Regions from separate parts of the Streptomyces sp. A0592 genome, predicted to be linked through region 1. Evidence: riboswitches for the same ligand, from Rfam matches in the RefSeq annotation. Region 1 holds a riboswitch; each other region holds the start of a gene.
What was found. A riboswitch is a leader RNA that binds a small molecule or an ion and turns the genes downstream of it on or off. The one in region 1 is predicted to bind cobalamin.
Positions count from the first base shown of each region.

Region 1 (5,599 bases):
CCGGCACCTTCTGGAAGACGGAGAAGTGCACCGGCCCGCAGCACGACAACCCCATCGGGCTCGCAGCCGCACCCGCCGCCCAGAAGGAGCTCCCGGCAGGGGTCTCCGTGCCCTCGTACGCGGCGGACGCGCAGTGCAACACCCGCGGTCTGACCGACCTGGGCGAGTACGCGGTGCGCGGCATGATGAAACGCAAGATGATGCTGGAGATCGACCATATGAGCGTCAAGGCCGCCGGCCGGGCCTTCGACATCCTGGAGTCCGAGTCCTACCCGGGCATCATCTCCTCGCACAGCTGGATGGACGACAACTGGACCGAGCGCCTCTACAAGCTCGGCGGGTTCGTCGCCCAGTACATGAACGGGGCCGAGGGCTTCAGTGCCGAGGCCAAGGCCAAGAACGCCCTGCGCGACAAGTACAACGTCGGCTACGGCTACGGCACCGACATGAACGGCGTCGGCGGCTGGCCCGGCCCGCGCGGGGCCGATGCCCCCAACCCGGTCCGCTACCCGTTCCGCAGCACCGACGGCGGCTCCGTCATCGACAGGCAGACCACCGGGCAGCGCACCTGGGACCTCAACACCGACGGCGCCTCGCACTACGGCCTGGTCCCGGACTGGATCGAGGACATCCGCAACGTCGGCGGCCAGGACGTGGTCGACGACCTCTTCCGCGGCGCCGAGTCCTACCTCACCACCTGGGGCTCGTCCGAGAAGCACAAGGCCGGGGTGAACCTCGCCGCGGGCGCCTCCGCCACGGCCAGCTCCTCCGAGTGGAACCCGTTCACCAGCTACGCCCCGTCCCGGGCCGTGGACGGGAACACGGGCACCCGCTGGGCGAGCGACTGGAGCGACGACCAGTGGATCCAGATCGACCTCGGCGCGGCCAACCTGGTCAAGCGCGTCACCCTCGACTGGGAGCGGGCGCACGGGCAGGCCTACCGCATCGAGCTGTCGGGCGACGGCGCGAACTGGCAGTCCTCGTGGTCCACCACCGCCGGTGACGGCGGTCTGGACACGGCCCTGTTCACCGGCACCACGGCCCGCTACGTTCGCATCCACGGGGTGCAGCGCGGCACCAAGTGGGGCTATTCGCTCCACGAGGTCGGCGTCTACAGCAGCTGACGCCCTCCACGTCCCCGCTTCCGGGGCCGGCCGGATCCGCCGATCCGGCCGGCCCCGGACGCCTTTGCCCGACAGCACCGCACCGCACGGAACGGAACGAAGGGAACGACGCCCATGGCACGGATGCCGTCGGCCGAGCGACGCCGCCAGCTGACCGAGGCGGCGATCCGCGTGATGGCCCGCGACGGCGTCGCCAGGGCGACGACGCGCTCGATCTGCGCCGAGGCCGGCGTATCGCTGAGCGTCTTCCACTACTGCTTCGAGTCCAAGCAGGCCCTGCTGGAATCCGTCATCGCGGCGATCACCGAGCACGGCATCGCCGTCGCGCGGGAGGCCATCCGGCCGCGGGCCACCCTCCGCGAGACCATCCGGGCCGGCTTCCAGGCGTACTGGGACCACGTCGCCGCCAACCCGGGCGAGCACATGCTCACCTACGAGCTCACGCAGTACGCCCTGCGCCGGCCCGGGTTCGAGCACCTGGCGCGGCGCCAGTACGAGCTGTACTCCGACACCTACACCGAGCTCATCGAACAGCTCCGCCGGCTCATGCCCTTCGAGCTGCGCGTACCGGTGCACGTACTGGCCCGCTACCTGGCCGCCATGACGGACGGTCTGACCCTCAATCACCTCGTGCTCGGCGATGCCGCGGTCTCGGCGGCCATCCTCGACATGATCACCGACCATGTCGCGGGGCTCACCGAGACCGCGCACCGGCCCGCGGACGGGGACGCGGACCGGGCGCACTCGCCGGAGTACGCCGGTCCCCCGCTCTCCGTCTGACGGGCTGCGCCGGTCAGACGGCGCCGGAGCCGTCGGCGCCCACCTCCGCGCGGACCAGGCGGGCCGCCTCGACCAGGTTCTCCAGCGAGGCCCGGGTCTCGGGCCAGGCCCGGGTCTTCAGGCCGCAGTCGGGGTTGACCCACAGCCGTTCGGCGGGGATGGCCCCCAGGCCCTTGCGCAGCAGCGCCGACGCCTCGTCGACGGAGGGGATCCGCGGCGAGTGGATGTCCCAGACACCCGGGCCGACCTCGCGCGGATAGCCGGCACCCGACAGCTCGTCGGCGACCTGCATGTGCGACCGGGCGGCCTCCAGGCTGATGACGTCGGCGTCGAGGTCGCCGATGGCCTCGACGATGTCGCCGAACTCCGCGTAGCACATGTGCGTGTGGATCTGGGTGTCCGGCCGGACGCCCGCGGTGGTGAGCCGGAAGGACTCGGTGGCCCAGGCGAGGTAGTCCGCGTGGTCGGCGGCTCGCAGCGGGAGGGTCTCCCGCAGGGCGGGCTCGTCCACCTGGATGACGGCGGTCCCGGCGGCCTCCAGGTCGTTCACCTCGTCGCGCAGGGCCAGCGCGACCTGCCGTGCGGTGTCCGCGAGCGGCTGGTCGTCGCGGACGAAGGACCAGGCGAGCATGGTGACCGGCCCGGTGAGCATGCCCTTGACCGGCTTCGTCGTCTGCGTCTGCGCGTACGCGGTCCAGCGGACGGTCATCGGGTCGGGGCGGGAGATGTCGCCGGCGAGGACGGGCGGACGGACGTAGCGGGTGCCGTAGGACTGGACCCAGCCGTGCTGCGTGGCGAGGTAGCCGGTGAGCTGCTCGGCGAAGTACTGGACCATGTCGTTGCGTTCGGGCTCGCCGTGCACCAGTACGTCGATGCCGGCCTTCTCCTGGAAGGCGAGCACCTCCCGGATCTCCGCCCTGATGCGGTCCTCGTAGCCGGCGGTGTCGGTGCGGCCGGCCCGCAGGTCGGCGCGTGCCGTGCGCAGTTCGGCGGTCTGCGGGAACGATCCGATGGTCGTCGTGGGCAGCAGCGGCAGGCCGAGGCGGGCGTGCTGGGCGGTCGCCCGCTCCGCGTAGGGCTGGGAGCGGCGGCCGTCGGCGTCGGTGACAGCCGCGGTCCGGGCCCGGACCGCGGGGTCGCGGGTGACGGAGGAGTTGGCCCGGGAGGCCAGGTCGGCCCGGTTGGCGGCGAGTTCGGCCGCGATGGCGTCCGTGCCGCGGGCGAGCCCGCGGGCGAGCGTGGCGATCTCGGCGGTCTTCTGGCGGGCGAAGGCGAGCCAGCGCCTGACCTGCGGGTCGATGTCCCGCTCGGCGGAGGCGTCCAGCGGCACGTGGAGCAGCGAGCAGGAGGCGGCCACGTCGACGGTGCCGGCCAGGCCGAGGAGGGTGCCGAGCGTGGCGAGGGACTTCTCGAAGTCGTTGATCCAGATGTTGCGGCCGTTGACGACGCCGGCGACGAGGCGCTTGCCGGGCAGGCCGCCGACGGCGGCGAGGTCGTCGAGGTTCGCGGCGGCCGCGCCGGTGAAGTCCAGGGCGAGCCCGTCCACGGGGGCCTTGGCCAGCAACGCCAGGGCCTCGCCGAGCCGGTCGAAGTAGGAGGCCACGAGCAGCTTCGGCCGGTCGGCCGCGGCGCCGAGCTCGCGGTAGGCGCGGGCGGCGGCGTTCAGCTCGGCGGGGGTGCGGTCCTGCACCAGGGCGGGCTCGTCCAGTTGCACCCACTCGGCCCCGGCCGCACGCAGGTCGGCGAGGACGCGTGCGTACACCGGGAGCAGGCGGTCGAGGAGGGCGAGGGGGTCGAAGCCGGCCGCCACGCCGGGGGCGGGCTTGGCCAGCAGCAGGTAGGTCACCGGCCCGACGAGCACCGGGCGGGCGGTGTGGCCGAGCGCGCGGGCCTCCTCGAACTGGGCGACCTGCTGGGAGGAGTCGGCGGTGAAGACGGTGTCCGGGCCCAGTTCCGGCACCAGGTAGTGGTAGTTGGTGTCGAACCACTTGGTCATCTCGAGCGGGGCCACCTCCTGGGTGCCGCGCGCCATGGCGAAGTAGCCGTCCAGGGCGTCCGCGCCGACGGCGGCGCGGTGGCGTGCGGGGACGGCGCCGACCATGACGCTGGTGTCCAGCACGTGGTCGTAGTACGAGAAGTCGCCGGTGGGCACCTCGGTGATGCCGGCGTCGGCCAGCTGCTGCCAGTTGGTCCGGCGCAGGTCGCGGGCCGCCTCACGGAGGGCGTCGGCGCCGACCCGGCCCTTCCAGTAGCCCTCGACGGCCTTCTTCAGTTCCCGGTTCTGCCCCTGACGGGGGTAGCCGTACACGGTGGCGGGGGTCTTGCTGGTCACGGAACTCTCCTTCGCGAGCTGTCTCCTGTGGACCCGGTGGGGGTCGGGAGCGCGAAGGGATGACGCATCGGACGGACCTCGACCGGTTGCGGGTGCGTACCTGTGCGTACGCGTCCGCGGTCGCCCGCCTGATGTATCGCCGACCCGCCCACGAGGCCACCGGGGTTTCCGCGCACGACGGGTCGCACGCGGGCAACGGGCAGGTCTTCGGACTCGCGGGCACGCCTGCCGGTCTCCCGGCGGGCACCTACTGGCCGTCGCTTCCCAGGACCTCGTTCCGGTCCCAGTGCGTATGACGGCGGTCGTTCCCGCTCACCGCTGCGGGGCAGTCCCGGATTCCCACCGGGTTCCCTCTTACGACGCATCCCGCCTGGCGGACGGGGCGAACCAGCTGCCCGGCCAGAGTAGATGCCCTTCCCCGGCAACGGGCGGAGTTGTCCAGGATCCGGATACCGGGATGAGACCGCCGGGGGTCATGCCGGGCCGGGGCGCTAGGTTTCCCCCCTCGCACCTGGAGGAAGTATTGACTGCGCGTTTCCCCGCGGCACGACGTCGTGGAAGAGCCTCCCGGGGTGTCCTCGTCGCCGCTCTGGCCCTCGGTGTGCTGACCGGGTGCTCGTCGGAACCCGACGCCGCCGAGGCGGAGTACCTCGGGGACTACAGCAGTCACCCGCCGCTCTCCGTCGTCGGCCACCCGTCCACGGGCACGTTGGGGATCACCCAGCAGGTGGTGTGGCGGATCGCCGACGGCCGGGTCGGCGAGCTGGCGGACCTGGGCGACCCCACCAAGGACAGGGGTGCGACCGAGAAGACCGCGGAGAACTGGATCGCCGCGTTCCGCAAGGGCGCCGGCGGGAAGGTCACGGCGGAGTTCTACGACGAGGGCTCCTACCGCCAGACCGTCGTGCTCTACCTGCACGGCACCGGTCAGATCAAGGAGATCTTCATCCTGCCCGCGAACGTGGACGGCGAGGGCGTCTTCCGGGTGAGCATGGCGGAGCCTGACCCCGCCGAGGCCACCGCCGTGGCGCCGTGGGTGCCGAAGAAGCCGGGCGAGCTCGGTTCGACGATGATCCGGTGACCTGAGCCCTACGGAGAAGGGCGCCCTCCTCGCGGATATCCGCGGGGAGGGCGCCCTTCTCTGCGTATCCGGGTGTCGGGCCGGTGGCGTCAGTAGCGGTCCAGCACCGTGGTGAGGACCTTGTAGAGGACCGATTCCGGGTCCGCCACCGCCTCCACCGAGCGCCAGGCCACGAAGCCGTCCGGGCGGACCAGGACCGCTCCGCGCGGGGTGGTGCCGTGCGCCTCGGCCCAGTCGGCGCCGTCCTCCGGGATCAGGTCGGCCTCCGGGCCGCTGCCGATC
Region 1 is NZ_SSBM01000034.1:7,700-13,298, forward strand. Features, by position in the region: gene E6U81_RS31900 (discoidin domain-containing protein) at 1-1,124, shown strand, start outside; gene E6U81_RS31905 (TetR family transcriptional regulator C-terminal domain-containing protein) at 1,239-1,904, shown strand; gene metE (5-methyltetrahydropteroyltriglutamate--homocysteine S-methyltransferase) at 1,918-4,236, opposite strand; cobalamin riboswitch at 4,417-4,643, opposite strand; gene E6U81_RS31915 (hypothetical protein) at 4,760-5,317, shown strand; gene E6U81_RS31920 (FAD-dependent monooxygenase) at 5,407-5,599, opposite strand, start outside.

Region 2 (5,599 bases), on a different contig from region 1:
GAGGCGCACACGATCAGCAGGGCGCCGCGGTCGGCGGCCTGCCGCAGCTGCGGCAGGCTCCGTACGAGCCGGTCGAGGGGCACGTTGAGGGAGTCCGGGAGGTGGCCGGACGCGAACTCGCCCGGCGTGCGGACGTCGACGACGGTCAGCTCGCGCAGCCGCGGGCGCGCCTGCTCGACGTCGAGTGAGGCGGGGACGCTCATGGCGGACCTGGTCCTTGGCGGTGGGGGCGGGCGAGGGGAGGCCCGGCGGCGCGCCGCACGGGGTGCGGTACGGCGCGCGACGCCGGAGCCATGCCGGGGATGTTAGGCACCCGCAGGGAGCCTCGGCCGGATCCCGGCGCACCTGCCACACGACTGCCATGTTCCGGAAACAACCGGAGCCCCGCTCACTGCCTCACCCGCTCCTGGTCACCAGGTCACGTGCAGCGCCTCCGGCGACCGGTGGATCAGGGTGGGCCGCATCCGCGGCCGCGGACGGCCGGGGGCTGGCCGCAGCCCCGGCATGCGGCCCGTCAGCAGTTCGAGCGTCAGACGGAGTTGTTCGCGCGCCAGCCGGGATCCGGGGCAGCCGTGCGGGCCGTGCCCGAAGGCGAGGTGCCGCCGGTCCACGGGGCGCGTGATGTCGAACTCGCCGGCCCGCTCGTACCGCTCCTCGTCGCGGTTGGCCGCACCGTACGCCACCAGGACGGCGGCCCCGGCGGGCAGTTCCGTACCGCCCAGGGCCACCGGGCGGGTGGTGGTCCGCCGGAAGGCCTGGATGGCGGTGTCGTGGCGGGCGGCCTCCTCCACTGCCGCCGGGATCAGCGAGGGATCGGCGCAGAGCATCCGCCACTGCCGCCGGTCGTCGTCGAGCAGGTGCAGCAGGGTGGTGGCGATGAGGGCGCCGGTGGTGAGGAATCCGGCGATCAGAAGGTTCTGCAGGCTCGTCACCAGCTCGTGGCGCTGCTCCAGGGTGAGTTCGCCCGTACCGGGGGCGAGGGCGGCCACCATGACCGAGCACAGGTCGTCCCGGGGGTGGGCGCGCCGGTCGCGCACGTACCCGTCCAGCAGGTGCTGGAGCGCGACCACGTCCTCGGCTGCGGCCGCCTGGCCCTCCGGCGGCAGCGGCCGGAACAGCAGTTCCTCGGCCCGGTAGCCGCCGTGCACGGCCGCGGGCACATCGGCGGGGTCCAGCCCGATCAGCCGCCCGACCACGATCCCCGGCAGCCGCTGTGCGTACGCCTGCACCAGTTCCGCGGACCCGTCCGCCGCGAAGCCGTCCACCAGCTCCGCGGCGCACGTGCGCGCGTACGGGACCAGCGCGGCCACCCGCGCGGCCGACAGGCCCCGGTTCAGCGGGGCCCGGTGCCGGCGGTGGGCGGCGCCGTCCGAGGACACGACCGTGGGCCGGGGCCCGAACCCGCGCGGCAGGACGCCGAGCGCCGCCTCCGAGAGCGGGACGTCCGGCAGCAGGGAGTTCGCGGAGGAGAAGTCCTCCGCCCGCAGGAGCACTTCCCGTACCTCGCGGTCGCGCGCGACCAGCCACGCGTCGAACTCGGGCACGTACGTCAGCCCCTCGGCCCGGCGGGCGCGGTCGTACAGCGGGTACGGGTCGCGGTAGAGCTCGTCGCGCCGTGCCTGGTCGTCGTGCCACGTCAAAGGGGACCTCCGGATCACGGTCGGGCCGGGCGGGCGCCGCCGTGAGCGCCCTCCGGTGCGCCGGGTCATCCTGCCCGAACCCGGCCGTGCCCGGTAGGGCGCACGCCCCGTTCTACGGACCGGCGTTGAGCTCGGCGACGATCGAGGCGGGGGTGTGGCCGCTGCCGTCCGACAGGCGGTGGAAGTCGACCGAGACGAAGTTCGGGTCGCGGCCCCCGGCCGCGGGCCGGCACTGCTCGGCGATGCGGCTGCGCAGCTTCGCGCCGTTGTCCAGGGCCGCCGTCAGCACGGTGGGCACGTTGCGGTGGTGGCTCATCGTGAACAGGCGACGGAAGCCGGGCTCCTGCCGGTCCAGGGGCAGGTCGGACCAGCGGCTGACGCACGTGAGGTCGTTGCCCAGGTCTCCGAGGCTCCAGAAGTTGCTCACGGTCCACGCCCGGTCGTACATGACGCCCAGGTTCTCGCGGTCGGACCGGTCGGAGAAGATCAGCAGCCGCTTGCCGGAGGTGACGAGGTCGGCGACCTTCGGCCACCCGTTCTGCCGCACGCCCCACTCGTCGGGCCGGAACACCATGTCGGACAGCCCCCGGACCCGGCCGAGGGACTGCCGCAGCTGGTCGGCGCTCACGTAGTCCTCCAGGAAGACGGTCACGACCTCCTGGGGGTGGGCGGCGAGGAAGTCCACCACAGTCTGCATCGTGCCGTGGAAGGACTGGCGCGGCAGGGCGTAGGTGGCACCGGCGAAGGTCTTGCACTCGCCGTGGCACAGGTACACGTCGCTGGGATAGCAGTCGCTCCCGAAGCTGATGACGCACAGCCAAGTGCTGCGCTCGTACCAGTGGGTGTCCAGGCTCAGGCCGCGCACGCCGCCTTCGAGCTGGCCGCGCACCGATTCGGACTGGTTCACCGAACTCCAGCGGGAGTCCTCGTAGTTGGTGAAGGCGTTGTGGGTGGTCAGGAAGGAGACCTCGTCCAGGCGCCGGTCGCCCCAGCGGGCGGCCGCGAGGCCGGCCGGTGCGCCGGACGCGGCCGCCGCCGCGGGCGGGGCGGGCGGGGCGGTCGAGGCCGTCGCCGTGGTCACCGTGCCCAGCAGTGCCAGCAGGAGGAGACCGACCAGGGTCCGCCGGGCGTGGCCTCGTCGGAGCGCGCCGGCGGGGCGGCCGCGGAAGCCCGCGCGCTGCATGTTCATGTCAATCATGGCGGGAGGTTAGCGCGCGGCCCGCCGCTGCGCCCCCCTGCGGACGCGTACGGCCGGTAAACGACGGCGCGACCGGCGACGGCCCGGTTCCCGGCACGGCCACCCGGCAGGGGTGGACTTACTAGGACGTCCAACTATATCGTCGGGAGTGCAGAGACCCGCGGTGCAGGGAAGCCGGTGCGAATCCGGCGCGGTCCCGCCACTGTGACCGGGGAGTGCGCGCTTCAGCAGGACAGGCCACTGACGGAGGAATCCATCGGGAAGGCCGGGGCGCGCGCGTCGATCCGGGAGTCAGGATACCGGCCGTGGGTTGTTCCGTGTTGTCCACGAGGATGGAGCAGACACGCATGGCACCGGTCCGTACCCATGGCCTTGGTGATCCGGCGGAGCACGCGGTGATTCCCGCGTCGACCTAGGAGTGCCCGGCAGATCACGGCCGGGGCCGAACGGCCCGCCGCCGCGGTCGGCCGCGTCGTCACCAGTGGCCGAACGCCACGGCACCGGATGACCCGGGCGCTCCGACCCTGATCCGCAGGCCTTCCTGGTTCTCGCTTCACGGGCCCTTCGGCCCGTCGGCTCTTCGGCGGCCTCGCGCCGCCCTGTCCCACGGCGTTCCCCAGCGGCGCACCCCACCGGGTGCGGCCGTCGGTCCGCCGTGCCATCCCCGGATCCCACCTGACGAGAGCAGGAAACCATGGTCCGTGAACTGACGCATTTCATCGGCGGCAAGCGCACCCCCGGCACCTCCGGGATCTTCGCCGACGTGTACGACCCCAACACCGGCGCGGTACAGGCCTGCGTACCGCTCGCCGACCCCGACGAAGTACGGACGGCCGTCACCGACGCCGCCGAAGCCCAGGCGACATGGGCCGCCTGGAACCCCCAGCGCCGCGCCCGGGTCCTGCTGCGCTTCCTCCAACTCGTCGAGGACGAGCGCGACGAGCTCGCCCGGATGCTCTCCGCCGAGCACGGCAAGACCGTCCCGGACGCGGCCGGAGACCTCCAGCGCGGCCTGGAGGTCGTCGAGTTCGCCGCAGGCGTCCCGCACCTGCTCAAGGGCGAGTTCACCGACAACGCCGGCACCGGGATCGACGTGCACTCGCTGCGCGCCCCGCTGGGCGTCGTCGCGGGCATCACCCCCTTCAACTTCCCCGCAATGATTCCCCTCTGGCAGGCCGCACCTGCCCTGGCCTGTGGAAACGCCTTCATCCTCAAGCCCTCGGAGCGCAACCCCTCCGTACCGCTGCGCCTCGCCGAACTGTTCGTGGAAGCGGGCCTGCCGCCCGGTGTGCTCAACGTCGTCAACGGCACCGGGGCGGCCGTCGACGTCCTCCTCGAAGACCCCCGCGTGCAGGCACTCGGCTTCGTCGGATCCACCCCGATCGCCGCGCACATCTACGCCACCGCGGCCGCGCACGGCAAGCGCGCCCAGTGCTTCGGCGGGGCGAAGAACCACATGATCGTCATGCCGGACGCGGACCTCGACCAGGCCGTCGACGCGCTCGTCGGCGCCGGCTACGGATCCGCCGGCGAGCGCTGCATGGCCATCTCCGTCGCCGTACCCGTGGGCGAGGAGACGGCCGACGCGCTCGTCGCCGCCCTCAAGGAACGGCTCGGCACCCTCCGCATCGGCCGCTCCGACGACCCGGCCGCCGACTTCGGGCCCCTGGTCAGCCGCGACGCCCTGGACCGGGTGCGCCGCTACGTGGACATCGGGGTGGGCGAGGGCGCCGAACTCGTCGTCGACGGACGCCGCTTCACCCTGCCCGGCCACGAGAACGGGTTCTTCGCCGGCGCCTCCCTCTTCGACCGCGTGCGCCCCGCCATGCGCATCTACCGGGAGGAGATCTTCGGCCCCGTCCTGTCCGTCGTACGGGCCGCCGACTACGAGGAGGCCCTCCGCCTGCCCAGCGAGCACCCCTACGGCAACGGAGTCGCGATCTTCACCCGGGACGGTGACACCGCCCGCGACTTCACCCGCCGCGTGAACACCGGCATGGTCGGCGTCAACGTGCCCATCCCGGTGCCCGTCGCCTACCACACCTTCGGCGGCTGGAAGCGGTCCGGTTTCGGGGACCTGAACCAGCACGGCCCGGACTCGATCCGCTTCTACACCCGCACCAAGACCGTGACCTCCCGCTGGCCCTCCGGGGTCAAGGAAGGCGCGTCCTTCACGATCCCGACGATGGGGTGAGCACCGTGACCACGACCACCACCCTCACCAAGGACCAGCTCGCCCTCGCCGAGGTCACCCTCGACTTCGCGCAGGAACACCTGGCTCCGCACGCCGTCGACTGGGACCGCGACAAGCACTTCCCGACCGACGTGCTGCGCCGCGCGGCGCAGCTCGGCCTCGGCGGCGTCTACGTCCGCGAGGAACACGGAGGTTCGGGACTCACGCGCACCGACGGAGCCCTGATCTTCGAGGTCCTTGCCACGGGCTGCCCCTCCATCGCCGGCTACCTCTCCATCCACAACATGGTCGCCTGGATGATCGACCGCTACGGCGACGACGGCCAGCGCGCCCGCTGGCTCCCGGACCTCTGCTCGGCCGCGGCCCTGGGCAGCTACTGCCTGACCGAGCCGGGAGCCGGCTCCGACGCGGCGGCCCTGCGCACCCGGGCCGACCGCGACGGGGGCTGCTACGTGCTGACCGGCGTGAAGCAGTTCGTCTCCGGCGCGGGGAGCTCGGGCGTCTACATCGTCATGGCCCGCACCGGCGGGGAAGGCCCCGGCGGCATCTCCGCCTTCGTCGTCGAAC
Region 2 is NZ_SSBM01000001.1:122,587-128,185, forward strand. Features, by position in the region: gene E6U81_RS00555 (rhodanese-like domain-containing protein) at 1-203, opposite strand, end outside; gene E6U81_RS00560 (cytochrome P450) at 411-1,640, opposite strand; gene E6U81_RS00565 (PI-PLC domain-containing protein) at 1,753-2,838, opposite strand; cobalamin riboswitch at 2,961-3,161, shown strand; gene E6U81_RS00570 (CoA-acylating methylmalonate-semialdehyde dehydrogenase) at 3,533-5,032, shown strand; gene E6U81_RS00575 (acyl-CoA dehydrogenase family protein) at 5,038-5,599, shown strand, end outside.
Region 2: it holds a riboswitch for cobalamin, as region 1 does, so the genes downstream of both, E6U81_RS00570 (CoA-acylating methylmalonate-semialdehyde dehydrogenase) here and metE (5-methyltetrahydropteroyltriglutamate--homocysteine S-methyltransferase) in region 1, are expected to answer to the same signal.

Region 3 (5,599 bases), on a different contig from region 1:
ACGATGGAGGCGAAGGCGCCGGTGGGCCGGTTCCCCGACAGGCCGCCGACGACGATGTCGAGGACGCGGCCGGGGGCGATCCGTACGGGTCCCAGCGCCAGGCCCGCGATCGCCGAGACGGCGAGCGCGGCGGTGAGGACGGCGAGGACCGTGCCGGTGCGGAGCCTCACGCGGGGTTCGGGTGGAGCTGGCTTCCCAGTGATTCCACCGCGTCCGCCACGCGGACGCCGAGGACGGCCGAGGAGAGCGGGAGCACGACGAACCGCCGGTTCTTGACGGCGGGCACCTCGGCGAGCGCCGGGTCGTTCAGCAGGCGCTGCTTCTTGGCCTCGACGGTGGTGCCGCCGTAGTCGTAGATGAGGACGACCTCGGGCTTGCGCTCGATGACCTTCTCCCAGGCGACGTCGCCGAAGGTGTCCCCCAGGTCGGCGAAGACGTTGGTGCCGCCGGCGAGGGAGATGATCTCGTTGCCGACGCCGTTGCCTCCGGAGGTGGAGGCGGTGGCCTCGCCGGAGTCGTAGGCGAAGACGGTCGGCCGGGGCCGGTCCTTGACGCGGGCGCTCACGGCGTCGATGCGGCGCTGCTCGTCCTCGATGAGCTTCGCGCCGCGGTCGGGTACGCCGAAGGTGCGCGCGACCTCGGTGATCTCGGTCTTGAGCTGGTCGAGGCCGACCTTCCCCTCGGTGCAGTACTCCACGTTGAGGCGGGAGTTGATGCCGGACTCGGCCAGGCCCTCGCGGTCGCGGCCCTGCGCCTTGTCGAAGGCGCTGGCGTAGCCGCCGTAGACGAAGTCCGGGTCGGCGCCGAGCAGGATCTCCTTGGAGGGGTACTCCTCGGCCAGCACCTTGATCTTGTCGTAGGCGGGCTTGTAGGCCGGCAGCACGGCATCGTCGAGGTAGGCGGTGCCGGTGATCCGGTCGCCCAGGCCGAGGGCGAGCATGAGCTCGGTGGCGTGCTGGTTCATGGTGACCGCCCGCCGGGGCGGGGCCTGGTAGGTGCTGCTCACGCCGCAGTTGGTGAGGGTGTACGGGAAGCCGGGCGCGGCGGCGGTGTCACTCGCGGCCCCGTCCTGCCCGGCGCCGGATGAACCGGCGCAGGCGGTGAGGGACATCAGGAGGGCGACGGGGGTGAACGCGCGCAGGGCGGCGCGGGAACGCGACATGGCGGGGCCTCTCCGGGGGATCCGCGTCCCCTGGTCGACGTGAAGGAACAGAGGCGGTGCGTCAGTGTCTGACTCCCGGCGTCCCCCGTGGGGACGGCCGGTCACAGTGGCGGGACCGCACCGGAATCGCACCGGTTTCCTGTCCTGCACCGCCTGGTTGTGCGCCCCAGTCTGCCAGAACGCGCACGTGGGATGGGGTGGGGCCCCCGTCACGGCCGAGGGGCGGGCTCCGGGGCGGTGATCAGGTCCATCCCGGGGTACTGGGCGGCGGCGAAGCCGGCGGCGCGGTACACGGATGCGCCCGCGGAGCTGGCGTGCAACTGGACGAAGTGGACGCCGAGTCCGTTCAGCCAGTCCACCAGCCCGGCCACGATCCGTCCGGCGTGGCCCTGCCCGCGTGCCGCCGCCTCCGTGACCATGCCGTCGATGTAGCCGCGCCGCCCGTCGGGCCGGAGGGGGCTGGGCAGATGGTACGTCACCCACGCCATGCCGGCGGCCTGCAGGGGCTCGCCCGGCCCGCCGCCGACAACCAGGCAGGTGCAGTCCGGCCGGCTGTCCGAGACCCGGTCGGCGAACCAGCCGCGGGCGATGTCCCGCCAGGGCGCGTCCGCCGCTCCCGGATCGGCACCGAGCGCTTCGAGCGCCACCGCGCGGAGCCGGATCAGTTCGGGTATGTCGGCACGGGTCGCCGTACGGGGCTGCATGGTTCGCGTCCTCCTGAGGAATCCCAACTTGTTGTATCCAGCATGGATCTTAGGGGTGACCAACACGCTCCTGAGAGCCACCCCATCGCGCGGGGTGCTGACATGTCACGGGTGCGTCACACAGACCTCACACCTCCCACACATCGGACACGATGGCGCGATGCGCACACACCACACCGCCGCTCTCGCCGCCGCGGCCGCTCTGCTCCTTGGCCTCACCGCCTGCAATCCGCAGAGCACCGACACCGGCAAGCCCGCTGCGCCCAGCACGCCCGCCTCGAACTCCGCCCCCGATCCGGCTTCCAGCGCCCCGGCTGCAGCGAAGACGGCCGCCCTCCCGAACATGGTCGGCAAGGGCCTCCAGACCGCTCAGGACGAAGCACAGGCGGCAGGGTTCGCCGTCCTGAAGTCCCACGACGCGCTCGGCCGCGACCGGCTCCAAGCCCTCGACCGGAACTGGAAGGTCTGTTCCCAGACTCCGGCCGCCGGCGCGAACGTCGACACGGGCACGACCGTGGACTTCGGGGCCGTGAAGCTGGAGGAGTCCTGCCCGGCCGCCGACGCGCCCGCCCCGAAGCCCGCGGGCAGCACGATGCCTGACTTCGTCGGACAGGGCATGAAGGCCGTTCGCGGGGCGCTGCCGTCCAACGCGAGCATCACGGTGAAGGACGCTGTCCAGAGCCGCATGGTGCTGCAGGAGTCGAACTGGAAGGTGTGCTCGCAGGATCCGAAGCCGGGGACGGCGCTGACGGGGCAACCGTTGTCGTTCAAGGTCGCCAAGGCGGACGAGTCCTGCCCGTAGGCCCTTGCAGGCCGGCACGTCACCGACATGGCCGCCGTAGGCGACCGGCCACCCCCCGAGCCCGGCCGCAGCACGGGACACGCGGCCGAGCCCCGCCGAACGATCGGCGGGGCCCTCATGGCAGGGGCGGCAGGATTCGAACCTGCGGCCTACGGTTTTGGAGACCGTTGCTCTGACCAGCTGAGCTACACCCCTTCGGCGAGACCAACCATGGCACGGCCGGGCCCGGCGATCCAGTGAATTCCTGTCGCGTCGCGGAACGGGATCAGCGGCAGAGTTCCATGATCATGTCGTCGAAGCCGGGGAACTCCTCGGCGGCCAGCTCGACCACCGCGCCGGCCGTGCGCCGCGCGTCCGGGGCGAACCGGTCGGCGACCGCAGTCAGAGCTTCGTCCGGGCGCGACGTCCGGTCGGCGCCGTACGGCGCGGCCGCCTCGTACGGGCCGCAGCCGTCGGCCAGCAGCCACAGGAAGTCGCCCAGATCGCGCGCCACGACGCCCGTCTCCCCCTCGGAGCCGAGGAAGACCACGGGCTGTTCGGCGAGCGGCCGGCCCGGGCGGACCAGCCAGAACGCCGCGTACCCGCCGGAGCCGTCCTGGCCGAAGACGCGGAAGGCGCCGCCGTCCAGGTCGTTGTTCCCCGTCCATGCCCTGAACCAGTCGTCGGTGTCCTCGGCGGACAGGAAGGACTCGAAGGGCTCGAAGTCGACCCCGTCGCCGTCCGCGAAGTCGAAGGGGACCGCCAGGGCGGCGGCGAGCGCGGCGGGGAACTGTCGATCGTCGGTGAGCGTCACTCGCACACACTAACGGGGCGACGGACGCAGGTCAGGCCAGGGCCTCGAGGAAGCCGCCGCGGGAGGTTCCGGAGCTCAGGAGGTGCGGCCAGTCCAGCGTCTCGGGCAGTGCGTCGAGGGACAGGACCACGGCCCCGCCCGCCCGTTCGGCGTCCGCGCACCAGTCGGCCATGTCGCCGGGCCGGAGGCCGCCGCCGGACCCGTCGAGCACCGGCGCGACCATCGCGGGAACGACGAGCCCGGCGTCGCCGGGGCCGTCCACGACGCACAGCGTGAGCTTGGGGACGATGCTCCAGCCGTCGCACCGGGGCACCGCCCCGTCCTGCGCGGTCAGCGCCGGCAGGGCGGCGTGCACGGGGGCTTCGGCCATCAGCAGCACGGGGGTGGCGCCTCGGACGAACAGGGTCTTCTCAGGATCGAGCAGCATCGGACCACCCTCGCAGAGCGGTACGGCCGAGTTTCGGCCGCCCCCTTGACCACTCTGGTCCAGACCAATAGTTTCCGGCATGCACCGCCGCACGCGCTCACGCCCACTCCTCGCATCCGCAAAGGAAGCCCATGCGCCGCAGCATGCTCGGCAGACTGGCCGTAGCCGCCTGTTCCCTCTCCCTGCTGACCGCCTTCGCCCCCGCCGCCGTCGGCGCGGACGGCGGCGCCTCCGCCGCTGGCGGATCCGGTCGCACGTACAAGAAGGTCGGCTACTTCACGCAATGGGGCGTCTACGGCCGGGACTTCCAGGTCCAGGACCTCGAGGCGAACGGCACGGCCGGCAAGCTCACCCACATCAACTACGCCTTCGGCAACGTCAGCGCCGAGGGCAAGTGCTTCACCGGGAACATCCCGGCGAGGCCGACGCCTGGGCCGACTACGCGCGCCCGCTCGACGCCGCGAACTCCGTCGACGGGGTCGCCGACACCTGGGACCAGCCGCTCGCCGGCAACTTCAACCAGCTGCGCGAGCTCAAGGCCAAGCACCCCGGCCTCAAGGTGCTGATCTCGCTGGGCGGCTGGAGCTGGTCCACCCACTTCTCCGACGCCGCGCTGACCCCGGCCTCCCGCAAGGCCTTCGTCGAGTCCTGCATCGACCTCTACATCAAGGGCAACCTCCCCCAGGACGGCACCCGCGGCGGCGCCGGAGCCGCAGCCGGCGTGTTCGACGGGATCGACCTCGACTGGGAGTGGCCCGGCTCCGCGGGCGACACCGACACCAAGTACCGGCCCGAGGACAAGCGCAACTTCACCGCACTGGTCAAGGAGTTCCGCACCCAGCTCGACGCGTACGCACACAGCCGGAAGAAGAGGACCACGTACGAGCTGACCGCCTTCGTCCCGACCGCCCCCGCCAAGATCGACGCGGGCTTCGACGTCCGCCGCATCATGCGCGACCTGGACTTCGTCAACCTCCAGGGCTACGACTTCCACGTCTCGGGCGAACCGAGGACCGCGCAGCAGTCCGCCCTGTACGCCCGCGGCGACTTCAGCGTCCACGGCACCGTGGAGGCCTGGCAGCGGCGCGGCGCGCCCGCGCACAAGCTCGTGATGGGCATGCCCTTCTACGGGCAGGGCTGGACCGGCGTCAGCGGCGGCGGGGACGGCCTGGGGCAGCCCGCCACCGGACCGGCCCCGGCCACCTGGGCCGCCGGCTACGAGGACTACAAGGCGCTGAAGAAGCTGGCCGATTCGGGCGCCTACCAGGTGCACCGCGACCGGCGCGGCGGACACGCCTGGCTCTTCGACGGCACCACCCTGTGGACGTACGACGACCCCCAGGTGCTGCGGGCCAAGACCGGCTACATCCGCGAACAGGGCCTGGGAGGCGCGATGTTCTGGTCGCTCGACGCGGACACCGCCGACGGCGAGCTGATGACGGCCGTCGACCGGGGCCTGCGCGGCCGCTGACCGGCGCCGCCGGGCCGTGGACGTCGGTCCGGCCCGGCGGCGTCCCTCCACGTACGCTCCCCCGCATGACGCAGACGCAGCGACAGACGCAGAACCAGGCTCAGGCGCGAACCCAGGCGCAGGCGACGGTGCGGGCGGTCAACCGCCTCACCACGCGCTGGGCCGCGCACGCCGCCTCCGGCACCGGCGGCACGGTCTTCACCGCCGCCGGGGTCTGGCCACTGCTCGCCCTCCTCGCGG
Region 3 is NZ_SSBM01000001.1:319,732-325,330, reverse strand. Features, by position in the region: gene E6U81_RS01590 (iron ABC transporter permease) at 1-170, opposite strand, end outside; gene E6U81_RS01585 (ABC transporter substrate-binding protein) at 167-1,162, opposite strand; cobalamin riboswitch at 1,204-1,344, opposite strand; gene E6U81_RS01580 (GNAT family N-acetyltransferase) at 1,372-1,866, opposite strand; gene E6U81_RS01575 (PASTA domain-containing protein) at 2,027-2,668, shown strand; tRNA gene E6U81_RS01570 (tRNA-Trp) at 2,787-2,863, opposite strand; gene E6U81_RS01565 (SMI1/KNR4 family protein) at 2,934-3,461, opposite strand; gene E6U81_RS01560 (hypothetical protein) at 3,493-3,888, opposite strand; partial or broken gene E6U81_RS01555 (glycoside hydrolase family 18 protein) at 4,020-5,359, shown strand; gene E6U81_RS01550 (serpin family protein) at 5,425-5,599, shown strand, end outside.
Region 3: it holds a riboswitch for cobalamin, as region 1 does, so the genes downstream of both, E6U81_RS01585 (ABC transporter substrate-binding protein) here and metE (5-methyltetrahydropteroyltriglutamate--homocysteine S-methyltransferase) in region 1, are expected to answer to the same signal.

Region 4 (5,599 bases), on a different contig from region 1:
TCGCCGTCTTCATGGGCTTCTACCTGCGCGTCCTGCGGCCGGGCCGGGTCACCGAGGTCTCCCTCATCGGTGTCGCCCTGCTGCTGCTCGCCATCGTGGCGGGCGGCTGGGTCGCCGAGTCCTCCTTCGCCGGGACCTTCACCCTGGAGAAGGAGACGCTCGTCATCTGGATGGTGGTGTACGGCTTCCTGGCCTCGGTCCTGCCGGTGTGGATGCTGCTCGCGCCCCGCGACTACCTCTCGACCTTCATGAAGGTCGGCACCATCGCCCTCCTCGCGATCGGCGTGGTCATCGCGATGCCGACGCTGAAGATGCCCTCGGTCACCGACTTCGCGGCCCGCGGCGACGGCCCGGTCTTCGCCGGGTCGATGTTCCCGTTCGTCTTCATCACCATCGCGTGCGGCGCGCTCTCGGGCTTCCACGCCCTGGTCTCCTCGGGCACCACCCCGAAGATGATCCAGAAGGAGACCCAGGTCCGCATGATCGGCTACGGCGCCATGCTGACCGAGTCGTTCGTCGCCGTCATGGCCATCATCGCGGCCTGCATCATCGAGCCCGGCCTCTTCTTCGCGGTCAACTCCCCTCCCGGGATCATCGGCACCACCGTCGAGTCCGCCTCGCAGGCGGTGACGAACTTCGGCTTCGCCATCTCGCCCGAGGCGCTCACCCAGGCCGCCAAGGACGTCGAGGAAGCCAGCCTGCTCTCCCGTACGGGTGGCGCGCCGACCTTCGCACTCGGAATGTCGGAGATCTTCTCCTCCGTCATCGGCGGCGCCGGGATGAAGGCCTTCTGGTACCACTTCGCGATCATGTTCGAGGCGCTCTTCATCCTGACGACGCTGGACGCGGGCACCCGCGTGGGCCGGTTCATGCTCCAGGACACCCTCGGCAACGTCCACAAGTCCTTCAAGGACGTCAGCTGGAAGCCCGGCGTGTGGTTCGCGAGCGCGATCGTGGTCGGCGCGTGGGGCTACTTCCTGTGGGTCGGCATCAAGGACCCGCTGGGCGGCATCAACCAGCTCTTCCCGCTCTTCGGCATCGCCAACCAGCTGCTGGCCGCGGTCGCCCTGGCCGTCTGCACCACGCTGCTGGTGAAGTCCGGCCGACTCAAGTGGGCCTGGGTGACGGGCGTCCCCCTGGTCTGGGACGCCACGGTGACCCTCACCGCCAGCTACCAGAAGGTCTTCTCCGAGGACGTGAAGGTCGGCTTCTTCGCCCAGCGCGACAAGTACCAGGCGGGCATCGACGCCGACAAGGTCCTGGCCCCGGCCAAGAGCATGGACGACATGCACACGATCGTCACCAACGCCACGGTGGACGGCGTGCTGTGCGCCCTCTTCGCGGTGCTGATCATCGTGGTCCTCGCGGACGCGCTCCGCACCTGCGTCAAGGCCGTCCGCGACCCGGGGTCGGCGAAGCTCTCCGAGGTCCCGTGGACCGAGTCGAAGATCGTCGCCCCGGCGGGCCTGATCGCGACCGCGGAGGAGCGGGCGGAGTTCGCCGCCGCGGCCGACCGCGATTCCGGCGGCGGCCAGGTCAAGGAGCCGGTGGGGTGAGCACCGTACGGAGCGTGCTGGCCAGGGCCAGGTTCTACGTACGGGAGTTCTCCGGGGAGGCCGCCTACGACCGGTACGTCGCCCACACCCGCTCCCACGACCCGGACGCGGAGGTCCTCACCCGCCGCGCCTTCGAACGCGCCCGCACGGACGCCCGCGAGGCGGACCCCCGCGAGGGCTTCCGCTGCTGCTGACCCACGCGAAGGGCCCCGCCGCGTCCTGCGGCGGGGCCCTTCGGCGCTGCTCAGCGCACCCAGTCCTTGAGGACCTCGGTGGGCAGGGTGATGCCGACGGGGTCGGGCAGTGCGATGTCCGTCCCATAGGGCACGATGTGGATGCTCTCGTACCGCTGGCCGTTGGGCTGGCTGTAGACGGAGACCTCGCACTTGGCCCGGTCGATCAGCAGGTAGAGGGGGATGCCGGTCTCCGCATAGGCACGGGGCTTTTCGACGTGATCCCGCCGGACGGTGTCGGAGCCCCACGAAGTCACCTCGACGGCCATGAGGATCGGAGCGGGGTCGACCCAGTCGCTTCGCCCTGTCCCGCGAAGGCCTTTTCCTCGACGGTGCCGCCTCCGACGATAGCGCCGCCCGCCGGGAGGCGTCCTGCACACTCGACCGCATGGACATGCTGATCAGAACGGCGGTGCCCGCCGACCACGAGACGCTGGGCGAGATCACCGCGCAGGCCTACCTCGCCGACGGGCACCTGGACTTCAACGAGGACGACGCCTACCTGAACGTGCTGCGCGACGTGGCCGGGCGGGCCGCACTGGCCAAGGTGCTCGTCGCCGAGCGCGACGGGCAGGTGCTCGGCGGGGTGACCTTCGCCGCACCCGGCAGCCCGCTCGCCGACATCGCGGGCCCGGACGAGGCCGAGTTCCGGATGCTGGCGGTGGCCCACGCGGCCCGCGGACAGGGCGCCGGCGAGGCCCTGGTGCGGGCGTGCGTCGAACGGGCGCGGGCCGTGGAGGGCGTCACGGGCGTCGTCCTCTCCACCCAGCGCAGCATGGCCGGGGCCCACCGGATCTACGCGCGCCTGGGCTTCGTACGCACTCCGGAGCGGGACTGGGCGCCGATCGAGGGCCTGACACTCCTCACGTATCGACTCAAGCTGTAGCCACGCCGACACTACATGTGGGGGTTGCCGCACAAGGGCGCCCCCACATGTATGCTCATGCCTGCTGTCGCCGCAGGGGAATCCGGTGGGAATCCGGAACTGTCCCGCAACGGTATGAAGTGTCCGACATCCGGACACCAAGTCCGATGACCTGCCGGCAGCGCGCCCGGATCGACCGACCCGGGTGCCGACACGTCCGGGCCTCGCGGTTGGGCCGGTGGACGCCGTGCGGTGTGCCCTCCTGCCACGCCCGCATGCGCCCGCGCCCGCCCGCCGATGACCGGGCCGAGCGAGGGAGAGCTCCCGCCGTGACCATCGCGCCTTCCGCACCGCGCGCCGAGTCCGTTTCTGGCGACAACACCGAGGGCCCGGGGGCCACGCTGCTGCGTACCCTCACCGAACTTACGGCGGACCTCCCCGACACCGACCCCGGCCGCGTCGCCGCCGCCGCGCTCCGCGGCCGCAGCTCCGCCGCCGACGAGGCCGAACTGCGCGGGCTGGCCACGGAGTCCGCCGCGGGGCTCATCTCCGAGGACCCCGCGTACTCGAAGCTCGCCGCCCGCCTGCTGACGCTGGCCGTGCGCGACGAGGCCGCGAGCCAGGGCTCCACCTCGTTCTCCGCCTCCGTCGAGGTCGGCCACCGCGAGGGCCTCATCGCCGACCGCACCGCCGAATTCGTGCGCACGCACGCGAGCCGTCTGGACGCGCTGGTCGAGCACACCCTCGCCGAGGGCGCCGACGACCGCTTCGGCTTCTTCGGCCTGCGCACCCTGCACAGCCGCTACCTGCTGCGCCACCCGATCACCCGTCAGGTCATCGAGACCCCGCAGTTCTTCATGCTGCGCGTGGCCTGCGGCCTCGCCGCGGACGAGAGCATCCAGGCCGTCGAGGAAGTGGCCTCGCTGTACCGGCTGATGAGCCGCCTCGACTACCTGCCCTCGTCCCCCACGCTCTTCAACTCCGGCACCCGGCACCCGCAGATGTCCTCCTGCTACCTGCTGGACTCCCCGCTGGACGAGCTCGACTCGATCTACGACCGCTACCACCAGGTCGCGCGCCTGTCGAAGCACGCGGGCGGCATCGGCCTGTCGTACTCCCGCATCCGCGCCCGCGGTTCGCTGATCCGCGGCACCAACGGCCACTCCAACGGCATCGTGCCGTTCCTGAAGACGCTCGACGCCTCCGTCGCCGCCGTGAACCAGGGCGGCCGCCGCAAGGGCGCCGCCGCGGTCTACCTGGAGACCTGGCACGCGGACATCGAGGAGTTCCTGGAGCTCCGCGACAACACCGGCGAGGACCAGCGCCGCACCCACAACCTGAACCTCGCCCACTGGGTGCCGGACGAGTTCATGCGCCGCGTGAACGCCGACGCCGAGTGGTCGCTGTTCTCCCCGGCCGACGTCCCCGAACTGGTCGACCTGTGGGGCGACGACTTCGACGCCGCCTACCGCAAGGCCGAGGCCGACGGCCTGGCCCGCAAGACCATGCCCGCCCGCGACCTGTACGGCCGGATGATGCGCACCCTCGCGCAGACCGGCCAGGGCTGGATGACCTTCAAGGACGCCTCCAACCGCACGGCGAACCAGACCGCCGAGCCGGGCACGGTCGTGCACTCCTCGAACCTGTGCACCGAGATCATCGAGGTCACCAACGACGGCGAGACGGCCGTCTGCAACCTGGGCTCGGTGAACCTGGGCGCCTTCGTCGTGGACGGCGAGATCGACTGGGAGCGGATGGACGAGACCGTCCGCACCGCCGTGACCTTCCTCGACCGCGTGGTGGACATCAACTTCTACCCGACCGAGCAGGCCGGCCGCTCCAACTCCCGCTGGCGCCCGGTGGGCCTGGGCGCGATGGGCCTCCAGGACGTCTTCTTCAAGCTGAAGCTGCCCTTCGACTCCCCCGAGGCGAAGGCCCTGTCCACCAAGCTCTCCGAGCGCATCATGCTGGCCGCCTACGAGGCCTCCTGCGACCTCGCCGAGCGCAGCGGCACGCTGCCGGCCTGGGAGCAGACCCGCACCGCGCGCGGCGTCCTGCACCCGGACCACTACGACGTCGAGCTGAACTGGCCGGAGCGCTGGGACGCGCTGCGCGCCCGCGTCGCCGAGACCGGCATGCGCAACTCCCTGCTCCTCGCCATCGCCCCGACGGCGACCATCGCCTCGATCGCCGGCGTGTACGAGTGCATCGAGCCGCAGGTCTCCAACCTGTTCAAGCGCGAGACTCTGTCGGGCGAGTTCCTCCAGGTGAACGGCTACCTGGTGGAGGAGCTCAAGCAGCTCGGCGTGTGGGACGCCCAGACCCGTGAGGCGCTGCGCGACTCCTCCGGCTCGGTCCAGGGCTTCGGCTGGATCCCGGCCGAGGTCCGCGAGCTGTACCGCACGGCGTGGGAGATCCCGCAGCGCGGCCTGATCGACATGGCGGCGGCCCGTACGCCGTTCCTGGACCAGTCGCAGTCGCTGAACCTGTTCCTGGAGACGCCCACCATCGGCAAGCTCAGCTCGATGTACGCGTACGCCTGGAAGCAGGGCCTGAAGACCACGTACTACCTGCGTTCACGCCCGGCGACGAAGATCGCCCGCGCCGCGCAGGCCGCCACCGCCGCTCCGGTGGCGCTCCCGCAGGCCGTCGACGCCGATGCCCTGGCCTGCTCCCTTGAGAACCCCGAGTCCTGCGAGGCCTGCCAGTAATGAGCTCCACCGACAACAAGAACCTCCTGGACCCGGGCTTCGAGCTCACGCTCCGCCCGATGCGCTACCCGGACTTCTACGAGCGCTACCGGGACGCGATCAAGAACACGTGGACGGTGGAGGAGGTCGACCTCCACTCGGACGTCGCGGACCTCGCGAAGCTGACGCCCGCCGAGCAGCACATGATCGGCCGTCTGGTCGCGTTCTTCGCGACCGGCGACTCGATCGTCTCGA
Region 4 is NZ_SSBM01000025.1:61,642-67,240, reverse strand. Features, by position in the region: gene E6U81_RS28455 (carbon starvation CstA family protein) at 1-1,556, shown strand, start outside; gene E6U81_RS28450 (YbdD/YjiX family protein) at 1,553-1,750, shown strand; gene E6U81_RS28445 (Uma2 family endonuclease) at 1,801-2,058, opposite strand; gene E6U81_RS28440 (GNAT family N-acetyltransferase) at 2,178-2,675, shown strand; cobalamin riboswitch at 2,720-2,849, shown strand; gene E6U81_RS28435 (ribonucleoside-diphosphate reductase subunit alpha) at 2,984-5,365, shown strand; gene E6U81_RS28430 (ribonucleotide-diphosphate reductase subunit beta) at 5,365-5,599, shown strand, end outside.
Region 4: it holds a riboswitch for cobalamin, as region 1 does, so the genes downstream of both, E6U81_RS28435 (ribonucleoside-diphosphate reductase subunit alpha) here and metE (5-methyltetrahydropteroyltriglutamate--homocysteine S-methyltransferase) in region 1, are expected to answer to the same signal.